Regions from separate parts of the Planococcus kocurii genome, predicted to be linked through region 1. Evidence: riboswitches for the same ligand, from Rfam matches in the RefSeq annotation. Region 1 holds a riboswitch; each other region holds the start of a gene.
What was found. A riboswitch is a leader RNA that binds a small molecule or an ion and turns the genes downstream of it on or off. The one in region 1 is predicted to bind lysine.

Region 1 (7,526 bases):
GCAATGCGACAAATTGAGGAGGGGTGATCGTATAGGAATTTAAAATCTCCCGACCTTTTTGCTTAATAATCCCCGAAATATAACGTAGCTCTTTTTCCATGAACGCGATGCGCTCCAATTCATGATTGACGCTTTGCTTGTCTTCATTCATTAATCAATCCCACTCCTTGAAAAACCTATCTTATTTCTATAGTGACGGTTTTTTATTGATATAGCAAGAGCTCCTTATTTTTTTGCACTGATCAATTGCTTGCTCTGAAGCATTTCAATCTCTTGGTCTGACCAAGGGTGACCTTTTCCCGTGTGTTTCGATATTTGGACAATGGCTCCTCTTCCCGTAAAACAAGTTTCCTCTTTTTCGTTGACAGTCCAGTAATGAACGTCGACAGAAGAAGTTCCGATGCGCGCTATTTTGACGTAAACTTTTAACTTTTCATCAAAGAATACTTGTTGGACAAAATCTACTTGCATATCTGCTACGACGGGAAACAACTCGTTGCCCGTTTTTAACCAGCGCTGCATCAATCCCATTTCTTTCATAAATTCGATTCGGGCAAATTCAAAATAAGCAATCGGCACGGTGTTATTAACATGCCCAAACATATCAGTTTCAGAAAAACGAACTTGAACCGGAGCAGAAAAGATAAATTCCTGCTTCCACTCCTCCAAATTTCCAATGTAATTCGCTGTCATAAGTAACCTCCACTAAATAATTTGATGACTTGAACATTTTTTCCACGCACTGAATAGCACGAGGATCATCGCTCTTGTATGAGCCTGTTAACGGGTTCAGCCTGGAGCGTTTTTTACTACCACTCACTCTAGTCAAAATCTACTTGTCTGTTTCATTTTATTAGTATACCAAATTTTTTATGGAAAGGCAGGTCTATTAAAAAAGACAAATTAAAAACCCCGCCGTAGCGGGGTTTTTACTAAATACTAGTCAACCATTCTGTCGCTTCCGAAGAAGTTACGGAACATTTGTACAGTTGTGTCGCGGTTTAGTGCTGCGATTGAAGTTGTCAATGGAATTCCTTTTGGACAAGACTCCACACAGTTTTGAGAGTTACCACATCCTGCCAATCCACCTTCACCCATGATCGCATTCAAGCGAGCATCGCGGTTCATAGAGCCTGTTGGATGCGCGTTCATCAAGCGAACTTGTGACAGTGGTGCAGCTCCGATAAAATCGGATTTATCATTAACGTTCGGGCATGCTTCAAGACATACGCCGCAAGTCATACATTTAGATAGTTCGTAAGCCCATTGACGCTTACGCTCAGGCATACGTGGTCCATCTCCAAGGTCATGTGTACCATCGATTGGCACCCATGCTTTAACTTTCTTCAACGAATCGAACATCCGACTGCGGTCAATGACAAGGTCACGAACAACAGGGAATGTTTTCATCGGTTGAAGACGGATTGGCTGTTCTAACTGATCAATCAAAGCCGTACACGATTGACGTGCTTTGCCATTGATAACCATTGAACATGCGCCACAAACCTCTTCTAGACAGTTCATGTCCCAGTTTACAGGAGTGGTTTTTTTCCCTTCCATGTTGACAGGGTTACGACGAATTTCCATCAATGCCGAAATGACATTCATGTTCATCTTATATGGCAATTCGAACTTTTCCCAATACGAATCTTCATCCGTAGAGTTTCTGCGTTCGATTTCAAATATTACCGTTTTTGCTGCTTCACCCATGGTAAATTAGCTCCCTTCATAATTATGCTTTTGCTGAATAATCACGTTTACGCGGTGGAATCAACGATGTGTCAACTTCTTCATAATGGAAGATTGGTGCATCAAAGCCATTAAATTTAGCCATCGTTGTTTTCAAGAATTCCTCGTCATTACGTTCCGGGAAATCCGGTTTGTAATGAGCTCCGCGACTTTCGTTGCGCATAAGCGCTCCGATTGTGATTGCTCGAGCTAAATGAAGCATATTGCGCAATTGACGTGTAAACATTGCGCCTTGGTTACTCCAAAGTTGCGTATCTGTAATGCTAATCTGATTGAAACGTTCAAGAAGTTCTTGGATTTTCTCATCCGTCTTCTGTAAACGATCATTATAGCGCACAACGGTTACGTTATCTGTCATCCACTCGCCTAATTCTTTGTGCAGAACGTAAGCATTTTCTGTACCATTCAATGCCAAAATTTCTTCCCATTTGCGTTGCTCCTCAGCTTCATGCTGATCATAGATCACTGAAGGAAGGTCTTCCGCAAGAACCGCCAAGCCATTTACGTATTCAATAGCATTCGGTCCTGCGACCATACCACCATAAATCGCTGACAGCAAGGAGTTCGCACCTAAACGGTTACCCCCATGCTGAGAATAATCACATTCGCCTGCTGCTAAAACGCCCGGAATGCTTGTCATTTGATGATCATCTACCCATAGTCCGCCCATTGAGTAATGAACAGCTGGGAAAATTTTCATCGGTACTTTACGAGGATCATCACCTGTGAATTTCTCATAGATTTCGATGATTCCGCCCAACTTGATGTCAAGCTCTTTCGGGTCTTTATGAGAAAGATCCAAGTACACCATATTCTCGCCATTAATGCCGAGTTTTTGGTTGACACACACATCAAAAATTTCACGCGTTGCAATATCACGCGGTACTAGGTTTCCGTATGCTGGATACTTTTCTTCAAGGAAATACCAAGGCTTGCCGTCTTTGTAAGTCCAAATACGTCCACCTTCTCCACGAGCCGATTCTGACATTAAGCGCAGTTTATCGTCTCCTGGAATAGCTGTAGGGTGAATTTGGATAAATTCGCCGTTTGCGTAATAAGCTCCTTGTTGATAAACGATAGAAGCCGCTGAACCTGTATTAATAACAGAGTTCGTCGATTTCCCAAAAATAATTCCCGGTCCGCCAGTTGCCATAATAACAGCATCCGCACGGAACGATTTAATTTCCATGGTCGTCATGTTTTGAGCTGTGATCCCTTTACCAACGCCTTGCTCATCAAGAACAAGACCGAGGAATTCCCAACCTTCATATTTCGTGATCAGTCCAGCCACTTCATAGCGACGAACTTGCTCATCTAGTGCATATAATAGTTGTTGACCCGTTGTAGCACCAGCAAACGCTGTTCTGTGGTACATTGTTCCACCAAAACGACGGAAGTCCAATAGACCTTCTGGCGTACGGTTAAACATAACGCCCATCCGATCGAACATGCGAATAATTCCAGGTGCCGCATCTGCCATTGCTTTCACGGGACGCTGGTTCGCTAGGAAGTCTCCACCGTAAACGGTATCATCAAAGTGGATGTCTGGAGAATCCCCTTCACCTTTTGTATTAACCGCTCCGTTGATCCCGCCTTGTGCACATACTGAGTGGGACCGCTTAACTGGAACGATTGAGAATAAATCAGCGGGAGAGCCTGCTTCTGCAACTTTAATTGCTGCCATTAAGCCAGCAAGGCCACCACCGACGATTGTAATTTTGCCCTTCGCCATGTTAGTATTCACTCCTCTTTTAGTTCACCAATGATTGAAACATTCTTAAACGAATGCAAACAATGCTCTGATACCAATAACCGATAACACAATAAATACTAGAAGTGTGAAATAAGTTGCGTTTTTTTGTGCTGCTGCAGATTGTGTAATTCCCCAAGTAACAAGGAACGACCAAAGTCCATTTGCAAAGTGGAAAGTTGCTGCCACTACACCAACAATGTAGAATGCCATCATCCAAGGATTGTCTAAGATGTTTGCCATCATGTTAAAGTCAGCTTCAGCAGCTGCTCCGATTGCAACTTGGAATCTTGTTTCAAAGATGTGCCAAGCGATAAAGACTACTAGGAAGACTCCTGTATAGCGCTGTGCAACAAACAACATATTGCGCATATAGCTATAATGCCCAGGATTGTTCTTCGCAGTAAACGCTATGTATAGGCCGTAGAACGCATGATACAAAATCGGCAGGTAAATGACAAAGATCTCCAGGAAAATGACGAATGGAAGATGTGCCAAAAAGTAAGATGCCTTGTTGAATGCCTCTTCCCCCTGTGTAGCAAAATGGTTGACAATTAGGTGCTGCGTTAAGAATATACCGATAGGAATAATTCCCAACAATGAGTGCAGCCTACGCATAAAAAATTCACGATTGTTATCCAAAATTTTACCCCCCTCAAAACATTAATTGGTAGCGTCCAAGACAGACGTTTCGTATGACTGTACCTGAAGCCACGCACCATCATGATACAATAATATGACATATTTATTGTACTCCCCCCCTCAAGGAGCGTCAAGGCAACATAACTCCTTTAAACCGATAGCGCTTATGGATTTCGCAGGCGATTACCTTCTATCTAGAGGAAATGTATCGAAATAGAATCGATTTAACAGCATTCCGCAAAGGAGCGATTCTCTAATTGAGAATCGCTCCTTCCGACTATTCTAGTACAAACCACTGTGTAGACATCATTACTATATTAGCATTGAGAATTTGAACATTTTGTGAATTTTTTCACTAGCTTTTATCACATAAAGAATTCATTATTTATGAGTGGACTTCTACCGCAGCCAATCCGTACGCTGCATGTAAAGCATTCGCTGATTTGTTCATATCTACTTCTGGTACAACGACTGAAATTTTTATTTCAGAGGTACTAACCATCTTCACCGGAACTTCTTCGCTTCTTAAAATATCGAACATCCGAGCTGCGACTCCAGGATTCGATACCATCCCTGAACCTACAATCGACACTTTCGATAAGCCGACTTCTACATTCAGTGTCAGAAAACCAATGGCATCTTGTGCTTCCGTTAAAACTCGGCGTGTTTCTTCAAGGCTTTCCTGGCTAATAGAAAAAGAGACAGACGGTGGAAATTCATCACTGATGCTTTGAACAATAATATCCACATCAATGTGATTTTCAGCAAGCTTTGTAAAAATAGTAGCAAGAGATCCGTTGAATGGCTTTTTGTAACTCACAGTTACGCGCGCTATTCCTGGTTCGAATGCCACACCTCTAACGATTAAATTTTTCTCCACAGTGATCACCTCTTGTATGATTGTGCCAGGCTCGTCTGAATAACTTGCTCTGACAGATAATGGGACGTTATTGTTTTTTGCGAATTCGACCGCTCTCGGATGTAGTACGCCCGCTCCGAGATTAGCAAGTTCCAACATTTCATCATAAGAAATTTGTTGTAACTTGCGTGCACCTGTTACATACCGTGGATCTGACGTATAGACACCGTTAACATCTGTATAAATCTCACATTTTTCCGCTTTTAGTGCTGCAGCAAGCGCAACGGCAGTCGTATCCGATCCACCGCGACCAAGGGTTGTAATATTACCAATTGTATCCACTCCTTGAAAACCGGCAACCACACAAAGATAACCATTTTCCAACACACGTTCAAGACGTTCTGTATTTATTTTAATGATGCGTGCATTACGTGGTACGGATTCTGTTTCAATTCCTGCCTGCCATCCAGTAAAAGATAAAGCTTCATGACCCAGTTTCTTGAAAGCCATCGCCAATAACGAAATCGTAATTTGCTCACCTGTTGCCAGTAACATATCCATTTCTCGCTTTGGCGGTTCCGCTGATATTTCTCCCGCTAATCCGAGCAACGTATCAGTTGTCTTACCCATCGCCGAAACAACAATGACTACGCGTTTGCCTGCTTGTTTTTCACGAATAGCTCGTTTGGCAACTCCGATAATTTTTTCTGGAGTCGCGACAGAAGTTCCTCCAAATTTCATGACGATCGTTTTCATTCCATCCACTCCCACATTTAGTATGTGGCCCTCAAAATGACTAGCGATCATGCCACTAGACACAAAAAAAGGTAGCTCCCCGCAACCGCGGGAAACTACCTCTTATCATGTACGAAAAAAACGTCCATGTGAGATAGCCCTCCAGAGATTGACTCTGACAGCTCTGCACTTGTTAAATGCAGAACCAGCATGCGTAATAGCAGTCATACGCACACTTCGGCGACCATCCCTTTCACCATCCTTCGTAGATTCTGCAAATCTCCAGATGCTTACTATTGACGTTCGCGCCTCTATCATCACTTTTCCAAGTGATTTACTTATTCTTACTTATTCTTCTACGATACCATGTTACGACTCGCTTGGCAATGTGCCTTGTTTAAAATGCTGTTCAATAGAGATTGCTAGCGCTTCTGGCATTCCTGCCTCTTGGATTTGTTCTACTGATGCTTCTTTGATTTTTTTAACAGAACCAAAATGTTTCAGTAGCTGTTGCTTACGTTTGGGGCCAACCCCTTCAAGCCCATCAAGTGCTGATTGAATTGAATTTTTTCCACGTAACTGACGGTGAAACGTAATAACAAAACGGTGGACTTCGTCTTGAATCCGTTGAAGCAGGTAAAAAGCTTCACTCGTCCGCTTTAGTGGCACAATTTCAGCAGGTGAACCATACAGCAATTGAGAAGTTTGGTGCTTAGCGTCTTTTGCTAGACCCGCAATTGGGATAGATAAACCGAGTTCATCTTCTAAAATTTCACGTGCCGACTCCATTTGTCCTTTTCCTCCATCAATAACAATCAGGTCAGGTAAAGGTAAACCGTCCTTCAATACACGTGAATAACGTCGACGGATAACTTCTCGCATCGCCGCGTAATCATCCGGCTTTGACGCATTCCGAGTCTTGTATTTGCGGTAGTCTTTTTTAGAAGGCTTGCCATCAATAAACGTAATCATTGCAGATACTGCATCAGCGCCTTGAATATGCGAGTTATCAAAAGCTTCGATGCGAAGAGGCGCTTCAATGTTCATCGCCTCACCCAAATCTGTACAAGCGCCGATGGTCCGTTCTTCTTGTCGCTCTAACAATTGGAATTTTTCTTTAATGGCCACTTCCGCATTTTTCTTAGCAAGTGCCACCAGCTCTTTTTTCTTGCCCCGTTGTGGAACGAGCACACGAACGCCTAGCCATTCTTTTAACATATCCGGATCATCCGCTTCAGGAATTAAAATTTCACTCGGTTTCACATGGTTGGCTTTTTCATAAAATTGCCCGAGATACGTTAAAAATTCCTCTTCCGGATCGCGGTACAAGGGGAAAAGCGATACGTCTCGTTCAATTAGTTTGCCTTGTCGCACAAAAAAGACTTGCACACACATCCAGCCTTTATCAACAGCATACGCAAAAACGTCGCGATTGGTAAAATCATTCATCGCCATTTTTTGTTTTTCCATCACCGTTTCAATCATATTAATTTGATCACGGTATTCTTTTGCGCGTTCAAATTCCAGATTTTCTGCCGCTTCCGACATTTTTGCGACCAATTGCACTTTAACTTCACGGAATCCACCGTTTAAAAACTTTGTAATGCCATCAATCATCTCTTGATAGGTTTCTTTTTCAACCGGTTTAACACACGGTGCTAAACATTGACCTAAATGATAATATAGACATACTCGGTCAGGCATCGTATGACATTTCCGCAACGGGTACAAGCGGTCCAGTAGTTTTTTTGTTTCTGCTGCTGCGTAGGCGTTAGGATAAGGTCCAAAATA
Region 2 (7,526 bases), 210 kb from region 1:
CGGCTTGTTCTTCTACTCGTTCGAGCCCTTCTTGAAGCAATGCTTGATCTAAGCCGTGAGAACCAACTGTGTATACAGTCTTTTTTGGATACCACCGTTTAATGTATTTGGCTGCTGCAATTGCGGAAGACATAATGCGTTCTTTTTTAGCAGCAATCCCAAAGCCCGCCATTTTGTCTTGGAGTTGCTGTTGCGTCATAGATGCGTTATTCGTAATAAAAAAAGGTTCAATCCCCCGTTGCTGCAGGCGCTTAACAAAGTCTACCGCTCCTTCAACGGCTTCAGTTCCGCGATAAATGGTTCCGTCTAAATCTAGGCAATAGGCTTGATAGTGTTTTCTACTTGTCATCATTTGTCTCCGGTATAAACGCTGAAACTGGACCTAATTCATGAACAAGGTAATGCTCGACTCTCGGTCCAAACGCTTTCAATGATTCAAGATTCGCATCAAGTGCTGCGATAATTGCTTGCTGATCTACTTTCATAAACTCTCGAACTAACATTTTTCGCAACGCAATGACATCCTTAAACGGCTGATCCATGTCTGCTGTAATTACTTTTTCATCAACTAAAATATCGATTATGTCATCATAACTTCCAGGGTCACGCATAATAAAGCCATCAATCATCGAGTTACCGACATCAATGATCGACTCAATAATGTTTGCCCCGACACGTTCTAGCGCAAGTAAGTCATTAAATGACGTCCATTGCTGCTTTTTTTCGTAAAATTCCAATAAAGCATTCATGTACTGAATCGTTTCAGTAATTTTTCTGCGGTCAATAAAATACATAAAAATACCCTCCAATAGGCGTTTGAAAATCGTCAATTTCTTTCTTTATCATATCATATTGCCAAAAAAAAACCCCCTTACGGATTACACATCCGCTTCGGGGGTTTGCTGTTCGGGTTCTTCAATTAAAGGAGCTGCTTTTCCACCTTTTTTTATAACGAAATAAGCGCAACCAAAATTACAGTACTCGTAAAGATAATCCTGTAAAGTACTAATTTTTGTATCATAGGTTGCTTTGTGGTTCGTGTCTTCAAAAAAGCCTTTCAACCGTAACTGTCCATAGCCCCAGTCTCCCAAAATATAATCATATTTCGACAAAATTTCGCTATAGCGTCCTGTTATGGCCTCCTCTTTGAATCCTTCTCGGTGATCTATTAATATGTCGTATTCCCATTGATCCAATGTAATCATTTTTCCACCATCCATTAGCTGTTTGTAGCAGCTGCTTGCACTTCTCCGAGGCGCTGACGCTCTTTAGCAGCTGCATTGACTTGCTCATCCGCATGGTAGCTGCTTCGAACCAAAGGGCCTGCCTGGCAATGCGAAAACCCTTTAGTCATCGCAATCTCCCAAAATTCTTTAAATTCCTTTGGCGAATAATATTTTTGTACCATTAAGTGTTTTTTCGAAGGCTGAAGATATTGACCGATTGTCATGATATCGACATCGTTCGCACGTAAGTCATCCATTACTTCAATAATTTCTTCTTTTGTTTCCCCCAAGCCGATCATTAATGAGGATTTTGTTGGGATTTCCGGATGCATTTCTTTTGAACGTTTTAACAGTTCCAGTGATCGGTCGTACTTAGCACGCGCTCTAACTCTTGGCGTTAAACGGCGTACTGTTTCTATATTATGATTTAAAATATCCGGTTTTGCTTCCATTAGACGTTCCAGATTTTCATAGACTCCACCCATATCAGACGGCAAGACTTCAACAGTAGTAAATGGATTAGCACGTTTAATCGCGCGGATTGTTTCAGCAAAAACAGCTGAACCTCCATCTTTTAAATCGTCTCGTGCAACCGCTGTAATGACTGCATGTTTGAGATTCATCATTTTTACAGAGGCTGCCACACGTTCAGGTTCTTGAAGATCCAATTCATTCGGTAGTCCTGTTTTGACTGCACAAAAACGGCAGGCTCTTGTACAAACAGCACCTAAAATCATAAAGGTAGCGGTTCTCCGGGTTCCCCAACATTCGTGGATATTTGGACATTTCGCTTCTTCACAGACGGTATTGAGGTTATTTTCTCTCATCATCTTTTTTAAATCTGTATAGTTTTCATTGGTGTTGAGTTTGATCTTTAACCAATCGGGCTTTCTAAGATGCTCTTGTTTTGTTGACATGCACATCGTCCCCTGTCTATCTGATTTGTGAATGGAATCCTATTGTACTCCAAATGTATCATAAAGGTTTGTTCCTCACAAGTTCACGTCTCTCTCTAAAGACATGAAAAAGCCCAGAAACCAAAAGTTTCTGGGCTTGTAAATTATACGTTGTTTGCAGCATTTTTCGACTTGTTCTTTTTGCTGCTACTGACTGCATGAATGATGCTAGCAGCCAAGCCACCCCAAATAATGACCATGCCGATAATCATTACCACAATTGAACTTACAGTCATATGATACTCCTCCTTTTAATTGCGCTCGTCATATTCTCCCTGTTCTTTATGCCATTTTGCAAGAGAGAATAGAACCCCGAAAATGATTGCAGCGGAAGCAACTGCTACGCCTCCTGATAAGGTAAACATATCTGAGTACCCTTCGTAGTTTCCAGTTTCAGTATCAAACTCTTTCAGAATGTTTAGCTTGAGTAAACCGAACATCATATAACCTAAAACGATTGGTGTAATGATGCCGAGACTGAATTTCCACCAGCCACCCAAATGAATATCCGAGATTTCGTTAGCATGTGCTTTAAGTGTATCTGCTTTGCGGAACACCCAAACGACTAGCACCACTTCTACTAGACCGATTGCTGCAACACCAAATTGGTTGATAAAGTAATCTGCAAGATCCAAGAAGAACAATCCGCCTTGTGTTGCAAAGAGAATTGAAATCAATGCTGCAAGTCCGCCTCCGAAAAGAACAGATTTTCTACGAGAAATACCGAACTTCTCAGAAAACCCAGCGACATAAGTTTCAGTAATTGACATCAAAGACGTCAATCCAGCGAGTGTTAACGACAAGAAGAACAATACGCCGAACAATCCGTTGAATCCTGGAAATTCATTGATAATTTGTGGGAATACCACAAATGCCAATCCAACACCGGCTGTTGCTACTTCACTTACTTCAACACCTTGTTGCGATGCCATAAACCCAAGAGCTGCGAAAACACCGATACCAGCTAATAATTCAAAGCTTGAGTTGGCAAAACCTGTGATAAAAGCGTTATTTGTAATGTCCGACTTTTTAGGAAGATAGCTTGAGTACGTAATCATAATGGCAAATGCGACAGATAAACTAAAGAATATATGTCCATAAGCTGCGACCCAAACCGACGGATCCATAATAGCGCTAAAATCTGGTTGGAAGAATGCTTCTAGTCCTACCAATGCCCCGTCCAGTGTAACTGCACGAATAACTACTGCCAAGAAAATGACGACTAAAGTTGGAATGAAAATCCGGTTAGCCACTTCAATTCCTTTTTTCACTCCTGCAAGCAAAATTCCGAGTGTAATGACCCAGACCAGCACTAGAGGAATAAATACGCCCCAAACAATTCCACCTGTTTGCCCTGGGCTAACTGTCAGTTGCAAAAATTCATTGAATAAGAAATCTTGTGTATCTGTGCCCCATGCCTGATTGATTGAAAATATAGTATAGCGCATTGCCCAAGCGATAATAACGGCATAGTACACAGATATAATGAAGGACACAAATACTGCCCACCAACCAAGCCATTCTAGTTTTTTACCACCCATTCTAAAGAATGATAATGGTGCAGAACCTCGGTACTTATGACCAATCGTAAATTCAAGGATTAAAATTGGTATACCGGCAGTTAATAATGCAAATAGATATGGTATGAAAAAGGCACCCCCGCCATTTTCAAAGGCAACATACGGAAAACGCCAAATGTTACCTAAACCTACTGCAGAGCCGACAGCTGCCATGATAAAGCCGGCACGTGTACCCCATTGCGAACGTTCCATCACTCTTCCCCCTCTGTATTCCCATTCTATTTACATAAAAATAGGAATTTTGTTTGTTTTCAGATTATTAACTAATCTAAAAATAGTATACCGAGAGAGCGCTTTAATGTAAAGACGATTTCACAATATAATTTAAAAAAACTATTGCGGCAAAAGTAAAAAGGCAGAGAAATAGCTTCTCTGCCTTGATTTCATTATATATTTTGTTGTTTTTCAATAATAGTTGTTCGTTGTGACCAGACAACAAAGAGAATGGCTAACACGGCTAAGACTACGCCTAACGAAATCAATAGCGAACCAGTGAAACCTATGACAATGTACCCAATTGCAGCGATACCTGCAGCGGTTAACGCATACGGTATCTGAGTTAAGACATGGTCCATATGATTGCTTCCCGCTCCTGTCGAAGACAAGATCGTCGTATCGGAAATCGGTGAACAATGATCACCAAAAACCGCTCCTGCTAACACTGCTGATAACGCTGGCAATAATAAGGATGGGTCAGCCTCAATCATAATTGTACCGGCAATCGGTAATAAAATACCGAAAGACCCCCACGATGTTCCTGTAGAAAAAGCCATAACACCCGCTAACACAAACAGTAAAACGGGAAGAATAGCTGTCGGAACATTGCCTTCAGACACAACGCCTGCTAAATATGCACCCGTTTCAAGTAACCCGATCAAAGAAGTCAGCGACCAAGCAAAAATCAAGATTAGCACTGCACCCATCATTGATTTGATACCTGCCCAAATGCCTTTGCCAATCCAGCCCACGTTAGCTGTTTCGTTCTTTTTCATTTGCATAACGTATAAGATAATGGACGTTAATGCGCCTAGCACACCACCTGTTAATAAGGAAGCTGGCACATCTGTATTTTCAAAAATCAACCAAATATCAAATACTTGATCTGCGTTCTGATAGCCCGTCCATATCATTGCCCCTACTGTACCAACAATCAACAATAAAATTGGTAGTAATAAATCTCTAACATGTCCATGTGAATGAGTTGGAAAATCTTCTTTCATTTCACCTGGAATTGTTTTGTTAGGATCAAAAAGTTGTCCTTCCGTAATGGCAAGCACTTCATGTTTCTTCATTTCACCAAAATCAACATCACGAATAGCAACAAAAAAGACAATAGCTAGAGAAGCAACTACATAAAAGTTCATCGGTGCCATCCACAGGAAAGCTTCTAATGCGGAATATTCAACAAAAGTTTGTCCTGCTAAAATCGTCGCAATAATCCCAATAATTGCAGCTCCCCAACTTGATACGGGAGAAACGACACAAACAGGTGCAGCAGTCGAATCGATAAAGTACGCGAGCTTAGCGCGTGACACTTTATAACGATCAGTAATTGGACGTGCAACTTGTCCTACAGCTAAAGCATTGAAATAGTCATCGATGAAGATCACAATTCCAAGAACTACTGTTAGAACCTTCGCCCCTCTTCGCGACTTGATACGTGTGGAAGCCCATTCAGCGAAAGCATGGCTGCCTCCTGATAAACTAACGAATGCTGTAATAATGCCAAGCAACAACAAGAAAAGAATGATAAAGACGTTGTAAGCGTTGAAACCTTCATCCCAAAAAATAATCGTAAATGATGTTACAAGCTCTTGTAAGGCATCAAGTGGTGCAAACCATGTCAATATTACAGCTGCTGCTACAATACCGGTACCTAGCGACAATAGCACACGACGCGTTAAAAGTACCATAACGATTGCAATAATCGGCGGCAAAATCGAAAAAATCGTATTCTCCATAAAAACTCCTCCTAATTTTTGATGGGTGAAAAATGAGATAAAAAAAGCCGACCTCTCCAATTGGATAAAGTCAGCCTTCTACAATTCGTCTGTGCATTAGAACATCAAACAACCCTGTAGCTCCCCATTTAAGCTGTTGCTCAAATGACAGTGACATTCTTATTTAGAATGACCCCAATCCATCTTCTTAGACCTAGAAAATCGATTTCGGCAAAACTTCCTTTCAGATGCGTTCAACGCGGTCAAACTCGCGCATCTTACTGATCAGTCCTGCAGCCTCTACCCACCAATATATATTTCTTTATTAGCATAGCCCAAAATCACCATAAAATCAACTGCGTTTATATTCCGAATAGGCCTTCTACTTCAAGGCTTTGCTATGAAAATACTCGCTAAACACATCACGCAGAAACTCTGGCATAAAATATGTCTTAGCCGCTCTTTTCAAGCTTGGAAAAAAGTAGCCAAACGTTAACATGTCTAACGTAACCAATCGGTAAGTTTGATCGTGCACTGCTAGTTGCCCATTGATATAAAACCGGTGATTTATAATTTCCATATTCAAATGAATCATCTTGCCAAACACCGCGCCACGGAATCCCATTCCTTTTAACTCGAGCTGTGGCCATTCTGAGTTCAAAGACTGCAAATAAATCTCTTTTAACTCGGCTCCGCTTAGCTCGACAAGACAAGGGTTGATTGGATGAGGCAGCATTTGATGAAAGTTGTAGCGAGTCATCGCACCTTTTGCCATATCTTCCATAAATATTCCGGCATTAAATAACGCACAATCGGCTTCTGTAAATTCAATCAGCGCTTGTCCAAACAAAGTTGCCAGCTCTGAATCTTTAAACCACTCTGCTTTTAGCGTCTTGTCGCTATGAAAAACTAACTCGTTCATTTGTATTTTTCCCTGCTCGATTAGCCGTTCATCAAATCCTTCTTGTTCTTCGCGTAACCGAGACACTTCAACGAGTTGCGCAGTGGTTTTTTCAAATGCTTCTGCTACAGCAATATGACCAACGTAAACACCGAATTTTCCTGCAGCACCTAGCAAAGTGTCCCCTTGCCATTTGCCTTCATGAAAAACATGATGCGTATGTGCCCCCAAAATAATATTGATTTGTGGACAAAGATCCGCCAATAACTCGTCTTCTTTAATGCCAAGATGTGATAAGCAAATAATTAAATCCGTGTGTTCTTCAATTTCTTTTACTGCTTGAATAATAGATTCTTTGGCATCTGTAAGTCGCCAACCCAGTTTATGATAAAAAGGCGTAAACTCTGCGGTTGCACCCACTAATCCAATCCGTTTTCCGTTTGTTGTACGGATAATATGATAGGGCTTAGCCCATTGAGGTCGATTGCCACGCAAATCAAATAAATTTGACACCACCACTTTAAAATCGGCTTGAACATACAAATCAGCAAGCTCTTCTTTTGACAGTGTAATGCCTTCGTTATTGCCAATCGTCACAGCATCGTATTGCGCTTCGTTTAGTAATTGCACATTGCCTTTGCCTGCTGTGCCTTCTGTATAAGGATGCGAACGATCAACATGGTCACCAATATCTAAAATAAGACAGACGTCGCCTTCTTCTTCGTGCCATCTTTTTCGTTCAGCTAAAAACGATTTAATCTGTGGCCAATTTGTAAAATGGCTATGCAAATCATTTGTATGATAAATATGAATAGTTTCACTCATGAAAACACCTCTTTAAGAACTAAATATTCCTTCATAAATCGATCGCAACCCGAGAATCAAAAGGACAATACGCAAAATGGTCACCAGCATTTCCGAAT
Region 3 (7,526 bases), 1.7 Mb from region 1:
TGACAAGCGTAGAAAATCCGCAGCATATCCATGATTTACTGACTATCGCTTCCCGGATGTATTTCCAAACGTACTTTACTCCTTCTATTAAAATGCATGGCACCGTAAATGAAATGTTTTTGACCTTGAAAAGTGCGGCAGGACATATGCCAGTCTTGATGAATGCAGTAGAGCAAAATGGTTTGTACGAATGTGCATTGATGCAGATGAGTGTTCGTGGTGAATATGAAAAAGAACTCCTATTAGCCAAACGTAATGCAGAAAAGATCAACCGTGAAACAGTAGAAGCCTATGAGAAACTACAACACTTAATGAGCGAAGTAGAAAGTAAACAGCAACAACTGATTGATCTCAACTCGACACTTCAACAATTGTCCATTACGGATTCGCTAACAGGCTTGAAAAATCGTCGCTATTTGGAAGAACGACTTCATGACTTTTTACTGCAGGCGCAAAATGGTCGAAAAGTGGCTCTTTTGATTTTGGATATTGATTATTTTAAGCAAGTTAACGATACATATGGTCACCAAATAGGTGATGCAGTATTGCAGGAATTAGCGTGGCATCTAGAAACGAAAGTTGGAGCGGCTGGCATTGTAGCACGTCTCGGAGGAGAAGAGTTCGTCGTCGTGATGCCAGACTCAGGAATTGAAGAAGGCTTAGCTATGGCTGACTCTTTGTGTAAACACATAGAAGCTGCTGACTGGATGCATGTACCCATCACGGTAAGTATCGGTGTCGCCGTTTATGCGCTTGGAGACGAAGTAGGAAGCTTGCTATCCAGAGCTGACAGTTTTCTGTACAAAGCAAAAGCTAATGGAAGAAATTGTGTCTTTGGCAATGAATAAAGAACTACCTTTAACATCCGTCTTTAAAAACGGATGTTTATTTATTGGGAGAAATAGGGAACTGGACTCATTGCAACCATTCATTTAACAGCTATAATTAGCGTACAAAATATCTTTGCCTCTGGAGGACTTATGGAAAAAGAGAATCGGTTATTGGGGGAACGCGTGTCGGCAGATAGAGAATTGATCGCACAATTGATCCATGAAGAAGTCAGCGCGAATCTTCAGGCTGAGCAGTTGCAAATGACGAAAGCCTTCATTGAAGTTGTAAATAACATTCGAACTGATTTTGTGGATTTGATCGGACAATCCATTAGCAATAGTTACAATATTCAAGAGGTCTATACGAAGATTCAACAATGGGGAGAAAAAACAGGTGATTTTTTTCTTGAAAACAATCGATCGCTAGAAGACGCACTTGCCGAAGTTTCTTTATTTCGAAAACACATCGGAACAGTCATCAAAACAGAAGCCCTTCACAAGAAGATTAACATTCAAATTCTTTTTGATAGTATGGAGACCTTTCATTCGTTACTGGATTATGCAGCTGTTTCCTATACAGAAGCCTACACAGTTTCATATCGACGAAAATTGAACTGCGCAAGAAAAGAATTTCTTGAACTTTCCTCACCCGTTGTCCCGGTCAGTGATCAGATTGCCATTTTACCACTAGTGGGTAGCATTGAAATGGACCGAGCTCGTTATATACTGGAGAAAACCTTACTAGCAGCAAATCAACTAAAAATTACGGTATTGATTGTAGATTTGTCAGGTGTCGTGAGAGTCGACTCAATCGTTGCAGAACAAATTATTAAAATCATCCAGTCGCTAAAGCTCGTAGGTATACGCTCGGTTCTCACGGGAATCCGTCCAGAAATTGCAGCGATGCTTATTGGTATTGGCGTCGATTTAAAAGACATTGAAATTGGTGGCAGCCTGAAACGCGTCTTACATCAGATGAATGTCACTTAACTAAAAAAACGCTGAAGTTCCTAGACTTCAGCGTTTTTTTTTAGTTAGTCAATTTGTTACTGCTTCTGAATGCAGACTGGGTAAAGACTTGTGTAACGTCAGGGTTTCTTCGTCAGTCAGTGCAATCATTGGTAACCGAACGCCCCCAGTCGAAACACCTGTCATGTGCAGTGCTGCTTTGATTGGAGATGGATTTGGCGCAGCGAACAATGCTTTCATTGTTGGCAATAACCGTCTATGAATAGCTGCTGCTGTTTTCACATCACCTGTTTTAAAACTCGTAATCATGTCTTGCATATCGTTGCCGATAATATGTGCAGCAACCGAAACGATGCCCGCACCACCGATAGACAGCATCGGTAAAGTCAGACTGTCATCGCCGCTATAGACAGTAAAAGATTCAGCTGTGTGTTCAATAATTTCTGAAGCAGCATCCAAATCACCGCTCGCTTCTTTAATAGAAACGATATTGTTAATTTGAGACAAGCGGATGACGGTTTCTGGAAGCAAGTTAACGACGCTACGTCCTGGAATGTTATAGAGCATGACAGGTAGATGAGTCGACTCCGCAATGGCTTGGAAATGTTGGAACATGCCTTCTTGTGAAGGCTTATTGTAATAAGGCGTAACTAGCATAATGCCATCTACGCCGACTTTCTCTGCTTGTTGAGTCAAAGAAATCGATGCCCGCGTATTGTTCGAGCCGGTTCCTGCGATGACCGGAATCCGTCCGGCAACAGTGTTGACGGTAAACTGGAACAATTCTATTTTTTCCTCTATCGATAAAGTTGGCGATTCGCCTGTAGTTCCTGCGACGACAAGACCGTCAGATCCATTAGCAATCAAGTGCTCGATTAAGTTTTGCGTTGCCGGAAAATCAATTTCCTCGTATTGGTCGAATGGTGTTACCATTGCTGTAATTACTTGGCCGAAATTCATACAGAACACACCCTTTTCTAATTTTTTTCGAAGCTTAGAGGTGAGAGGCCAGTCAGGAACAAACAAAAAAGCAGCAACAGGAGGTCCTGTTGCTGCAGTAGAAACAATGTTTACCATTTGCTCCTGTACATCAGATAGCCCTCCATATAGTTTCCTATATGACAGTCCTGCATTTATTAAATGCAGACCCAGCGCACGGAAATGTGAGATCTCCGCCACTTCGGCAAATCCCCCTTTCGGCAAACGTCAACGGATCTCATCATCCTCGTTTTGCGTACTAATGGTTTTTGCGCCTCTATCCTACTCTTGTAAAAACAAGAGCAAGAAATATTGAATTAGCTGTACTATAACAAATGTTTCTATTAATTGCAAGATGAAGAACGCAAAAAATTATAGCCGAGGAGAGATAGAATGAGTGAGCAAGCCTATGACCAACTGCTAGTGATTGCAACAACAGGAAACCAGCAAGGATTTAACGCCTCTTTGCATCATAATCGTTATGAGCCTACACCTTACGATTTACTCGACAAATTGTTTGAGCATTATAGCCTGTCTCCTGAAGATTGTATCGTTGATGTTGGTTGTGGAAAAGGGCGCTTGAATTTTTATGTGCATCATTTTTTTGGTGTAAAAAGTGTAGGCATCGAAATGAATCCGACATTTTACACAGAAGCCCTCGAAAATAAAAAACAGTACGCGAAAAAGCACAAAGGTGCAGAGTTTCACATTAACTTTTGTAATTGCTTAGCTCAGAAATACCCAGTTACAGCAGACGATACCGTATTCTATTTCTTTAACCCTTTTTCAGTGGCGATATTCATCGCATTTGTGAATAAAATTTTAGCTTCAGTCGAAAAATCTCCACGGACGGTAGACGTGATTTTGTTTTTTGCCTCTCAAGACTACAGTGATTATCTGGAAACTAACGGAGTTTTTCAGCTAATAGAAGAAATTCAATTGTCGGATTTCCATAAAGATCCGCGCGAACGATTTTTAATTTATCGATTGTCTAAAATGGATTAGAACTAGTGCTCTAAAGGGTATGTTTACAGTAAAACAATTGTGAAACGAGGGACCCCTATGGAATGGAAAGGTAGAAAAGCCAGTAGAAACGTTGAAGATCGGCGAGGGAAAGGTGGAGCGCTAGTAGCAGGAGGCGGCATCGGCGGTATTTTAATTGTGTTATTAGTGGCTTTTTTAGGAGGCGACCCAGGTGTCATTCTTGATCAATTGGGTGGATCCTCAGGAACGACTTCAAACCAGTCTTACGAATCAACTCCACAAGAAGAAGAATTGGCTGAATTTGTGTCAGTCGTTCTAGCGGATACGGAACAAGTTTGGACAGAAGTTTTTAAAGAAGAAGGCATGGAATATGTTGAGCCGACACTCGTTTTGTATAGTGGCAGCGTCGAGTCTGCCTGTGGAACAGCAGGCGCAGCCGTCGGACCCTTTTATTGTCCAGGCGATTACAAACTTTATATTGATTTGAGTTTTTACAATGACCTACAAACCCAATTTCAAGCACCCGGTGATTTTGCCATGGCGTATGTCGTGGCACACGAAGTTGGACACCACGTTCAAAATCTTCTTGGTGTTATGGAAGACGTGCAGCCACTTCGCAGCCAGCTTAGTGAAGAAGAATACAATAAAGTGCAAGTACGCTTGGAGTTGCAAGCGGATTATTTGTCGGGCGTCTGGGCCCACCATGCGCAAGGTATGGGCTATTTAGAAGAAGGTGACCTAGAAGAAGCATTGACAGCGGCAAGTGCGGTAGGGGATGACACCATTCAACAGCGGTCCCGTGGTTACGTTGTACCTGAGAGTTTTACACACGGTAGTTCCGAACAGCGCCAGCGATGGTTTAAAAAAGGCTTTCAAGCCGGTAATTTAAAAGAAGGCGACACGTTTAATGCAACTGATTTGTGATGGCACCTAAAGTGAAAATCACTTTTAGCATGCAAATAAAAGGGTGCAGCATTGATATTTTTGCTGATGTGATTCATTATATAAAATAGACAGTCTTTTCATTTCGTATGGAAAGAAATATAGCTCTGCGAAGGAAGTACAGCATGTTGGATGACAATATCACACGCCTAGAATACAACGGCAAAGAATTAATCCTAATCGGTACGGCACACGTTTCTAAAGCTAGTGCAGAGCAGGTGAAAGCCGTCATTGAAACCGAGCGACCGGATTCGGTATGCATCGAATTAGATGCGCAGCGCTATGAATCGGTAACTCAAGACAGCAAATGGAAAGAAACCGACATTTTCAAAGTGATCAAAGACAAAAAAGCAAGTTTGTTACTCATGAATTTGGCTATTTCCTCTTTTCAGAACCGTCTTGCAGATCAGTTTGGCATCAAACCTGGACAAGAAATGATTCAAGGGATTGCTTCTGCTAAAGAAACTGGCGCAGAATTGGTACTCGCTGACCGCAATATTCAAGTAACGTTTTCGCGCATTTGGGGCAATATCGGTTTTATGGGGAAAGCGCAATTGCTGACTTCCGTATTCTTTAGTATTTTCAGCAAAGAGACGATCTCAGAAGAAGATTTGGAAAAGATGAAGTCACAGGATACCCTCAACGCGGTAATGAATGATTTTACCCAATCTTTCCCTAAACTGAAAGAGCCGCTCATTGACGAACGAGACCAATATTTGGCGCAAAAAATTAAAGAAGCTCCTGGTCAAAAAATTGTCGCGGTTCTTGGTGCAGCACATGTTCCAGGAATCATTAAAGAAGTCCACAACGAACACGATTTGGAAGAACTGTCAAAAGTTCCAGCCAAATCAAAGTGGCCGAAAGTTATCGGTTGGGCGATTCCGTTAGCATTGGTCGCTATGATTGCCATCACGTTTATGAATAACCCTGCGGCTGGTCTCGACCAAACGATTAGCTGGATCCTTTGGACCGCATGTCTTGGGGCAATAGGTGCTGCTGTAGCTTTCGGTCATCCATTAGCAATTCTCACTGCTTTTGTCGGGGGTCCGATCGGTGCACTACATCCATTGTTAGCGGCAGGCTGGTTTTCAGGACTTGCACAAGCCTATGTTCGTCGCCCGAACGTTGGGGATTTCCAAACTTTATCGAAGGACGTGTTTACGCTTAAAGGCTTTTGGGACAATAAAGTTACGCGTGTTCTACTGGTTGTGGTGTTAACAAATTTGGGTACGGCAGCAGGCAATGTAATTGGTGGATTAGACGTTATTCGTTTGTTTTTCCAAAACCTATAAGTAGATTTCCTACCGGACGGCGAAACTTTGCTGTCCGGTTTTTTGTTTTTCTATTGTTGCTGATAGTTTAAGAACGGGTATATATAACAAAAGATCATTAGAAATAAGGAGGCGCATGGAGATGAGCTTTTTTCTAGTAGGCATTTTACTGTGGTCGTTGGTCATTTTGTCCGTCGTGTTGGCAATAATTGGTTTCTGGAGGGGTTCCTGGCAAGCGTTAGCCTGGAGCGGAATTGCTTTGCTTCCACCGATGCTACTTATTTATATGGGGGGAGATGGAGTTTGGTTCCAGTTTGGTATCTTGTTGCCGATCCTTTTGTTGGTTGCTGCTTTTTTGATGAAACAGCAAAAGACACCCAATTCGTAATCGGCTGGTAATTTCAGCCGATTTTTCTAAGCATGCCACTGGTAATTCCAAAGCCATAGTTATACAATTGTTATACAAAAAATGCAGAGGAGACAGGCCAATGAAATATCTATTAGATCGAAGCAAGTTATTCATATTTTTAATTTTAATCTTATCGATCGTTGGGGCATATGTCTTTATCACATTACCGCAACGTGAGATTCCGGAAACCCCATCAAACCTTGTTTTAATTTCAACAATTTTGCCAGGTGCAGGGCCTGAGGAAGTGGAAACGTCCATCACCAATCTGCTCGAGCGTGAAATCCAACAAGTAGATGGCATTGCATCGCTGCAATCCGTGTCTGCCAATTCTGCTTCCATCATTACACTGGAAATAGAAGATGGTGAGAATCCGGATGAGTTAATCAACAGTATCCAGCAACAAGTAGGAAATGCGACATCAGGATTTCCTGATAACGCATCAGAAACAACGGTGGAAAAACTAGATTTAACTTTCCCCTTAGTGTCGTACATGTTCTATGGGGATAAAGAAGAACTGAAAAATATGGAAGATGCGTTAGCCACGCTTTCTGAAGAAGTAGAAGCCGTTTCAGGAGTTGCTGGAACAACGGTTAAAGGATTAAACTCACAGCAAGTTCTAATTGAACTCAATAGTGAAGAACTAGCCGCTAATGGGCTTCAGCCATTTGAAGTACTCCAATCGCTTCAACAAGCAAATCAGCCATTGTCACTTGGCACACATGATAATGGCAACGAGCAAGTGAGCCTAACTGTGCAACAAGGTCAAGGCATCGACAAACTAAAAGAACTACAAGTAGGTGCAGCAGCAGTACCACTTGAAGATGTTGCAACGATCGAGACGGTAGATCAAGAAACAGAAGACATTGTAACGTTTGAAGGCGAAGACGCCATTTCGTATACGGTCTTTTTGCAAACGGCACAAGACGTTCCTTCTGTAGATGATAAGGTCTCTAAAGTTATTGAAGAATTTGCAGCTGATCTTCCAGCTGGCGTTCAAGCTGAGAAATACGAATCTCAAGCTGATAATGTGAATCAAATCTTCGACAGCCTATATGTTTCATTGGCCATCGCTGTCTTAGCTGTTTTGATCGTCACAACAGCTGGATTAACGTTGTATGGATCTTTTGCAGTCGCGTTAACTGT

Region 2: it holds a riboswitch for lysine, as region 1 does, so the genes downstream of both, AUO94_RS03100 (Na+/H+ antiporter NhaC family protein) here and AUO94_RS01955 (aspartate kinase) in region 1, are expected to answer to the same signal.
Region 3: it holds a riboswitch for lysine, as region 1 does, so the genes downstream of both, dapA (4-hydroxy-tetrahydrodipicolinate synthase) here and AUO94_RS01955 (aspartate kinase) in region 1, are expected to answer to the same signal.

Annotation. Positions count from the first base shown of each region.
Region 1 covers NZ_CP013661.2:382,722-390,247, forward strand. Annotated here, with positions in the region: gene AUO94_RS01930 (MarR family winged helix-turn-helix transcriptional regulator) at 1-151, opposite strand, end outside; gene AUO94_RS01935 (acyl-CoA thioesterase) at 226-693, opposite strand; gene sdhB (succinate dehydrogenase iron-sulfur subunit) at 940-1,710, opposite strand; gene sdhA (succinate dehydrogenase flavoprotein subunit) at 1,733-3,481, opposite strand; gene AUO94_RS01950 (succinate dehydrogenase cytochrome b558 subunit) at 3,527-4,141, opposite strand; gene AUO94_RS01955 (aspartate kinase) at 4,527-5,756, opposite strand; lysine riboswitch at 5,883-6,057, opposite strand; gene uvrC (excinuclease ABC subunit UvrC) at 6,105-7,526, opposite strand, start outside.
Region 2 covers NZ_CP013661.2:593,224-600,749, forward strand. Annotated here, with positions in the region: gene AUO94_RS03075 (TIGR01457 family HAD-type hydrolase) at 1-349, opposite strand, end outside; gene AUO94_RS03080 (DUF86 domain-containing protein) at 339-794, opposite strand; gene AUO94_RS03085 (YutD family protein) at 879-1,205, opposite strand; gene lipA (lipoyl synthase) at 1,220-2,143, opposite strand; gene AUO94_RS17205 (methionine/alanine import family NSS transporter small subunit) at 2,287-2,418, opposite strand; gene AUO94_RS03095 (sodium-dependent transporter) at 2,434-3,954, opposite strand; gene AUO94_RS03100 (Na+/H+ antiporter NhaC family protein) at 4,149-5,723, opposite strand; lysine riboswitch at 5,833-6,013, opposite strand; gene AUO94_RS03105 (bifunctional metallophosphatase/5'-nucleotidase) at 6,085-7,428, opposite strand; gene AUO94_RS03110 (sulfite exporter TauE/SafE family protein) at 7,441-7,526, opposite strand, start outside.
Region 3 covers NZ_CP013661.2:2,115,009-2,122,534, forward strand. Annotated here, with positions in the region: gene AUO94_RS10445 (GGDEF domain-containing protein) at 1-848, shown strand, start outside; gene AUO94_RS10450 (STAS domain-containing protein) at 981-1,820, shown strand; gene dapA (4-hydroxy-tetrahydrodipicolinate synthase) at 1,869-2,759, opposite strand; lysine riboswitch at 2,887-3,065, opposite strand; gene AUO94_RS10460 (class I SAM-dependent methyltransferase) at 3,171-3,782, shown strand; gene ypfJ (KPN_02809 family neutral zinc metallopeptidase) at 3,840-4,685, shown strand; gene AUO94_RS10470 (TraB/GumN family protein) at 4,829-5,995, shown strand; gene AUO94_RS10475 (hypothetical protein) at 6,117-6,362, shown strand; gene AUO94_RS10480 (efflux RND transporter permease subunit) at 6,463-7,526, shown strand, end outside.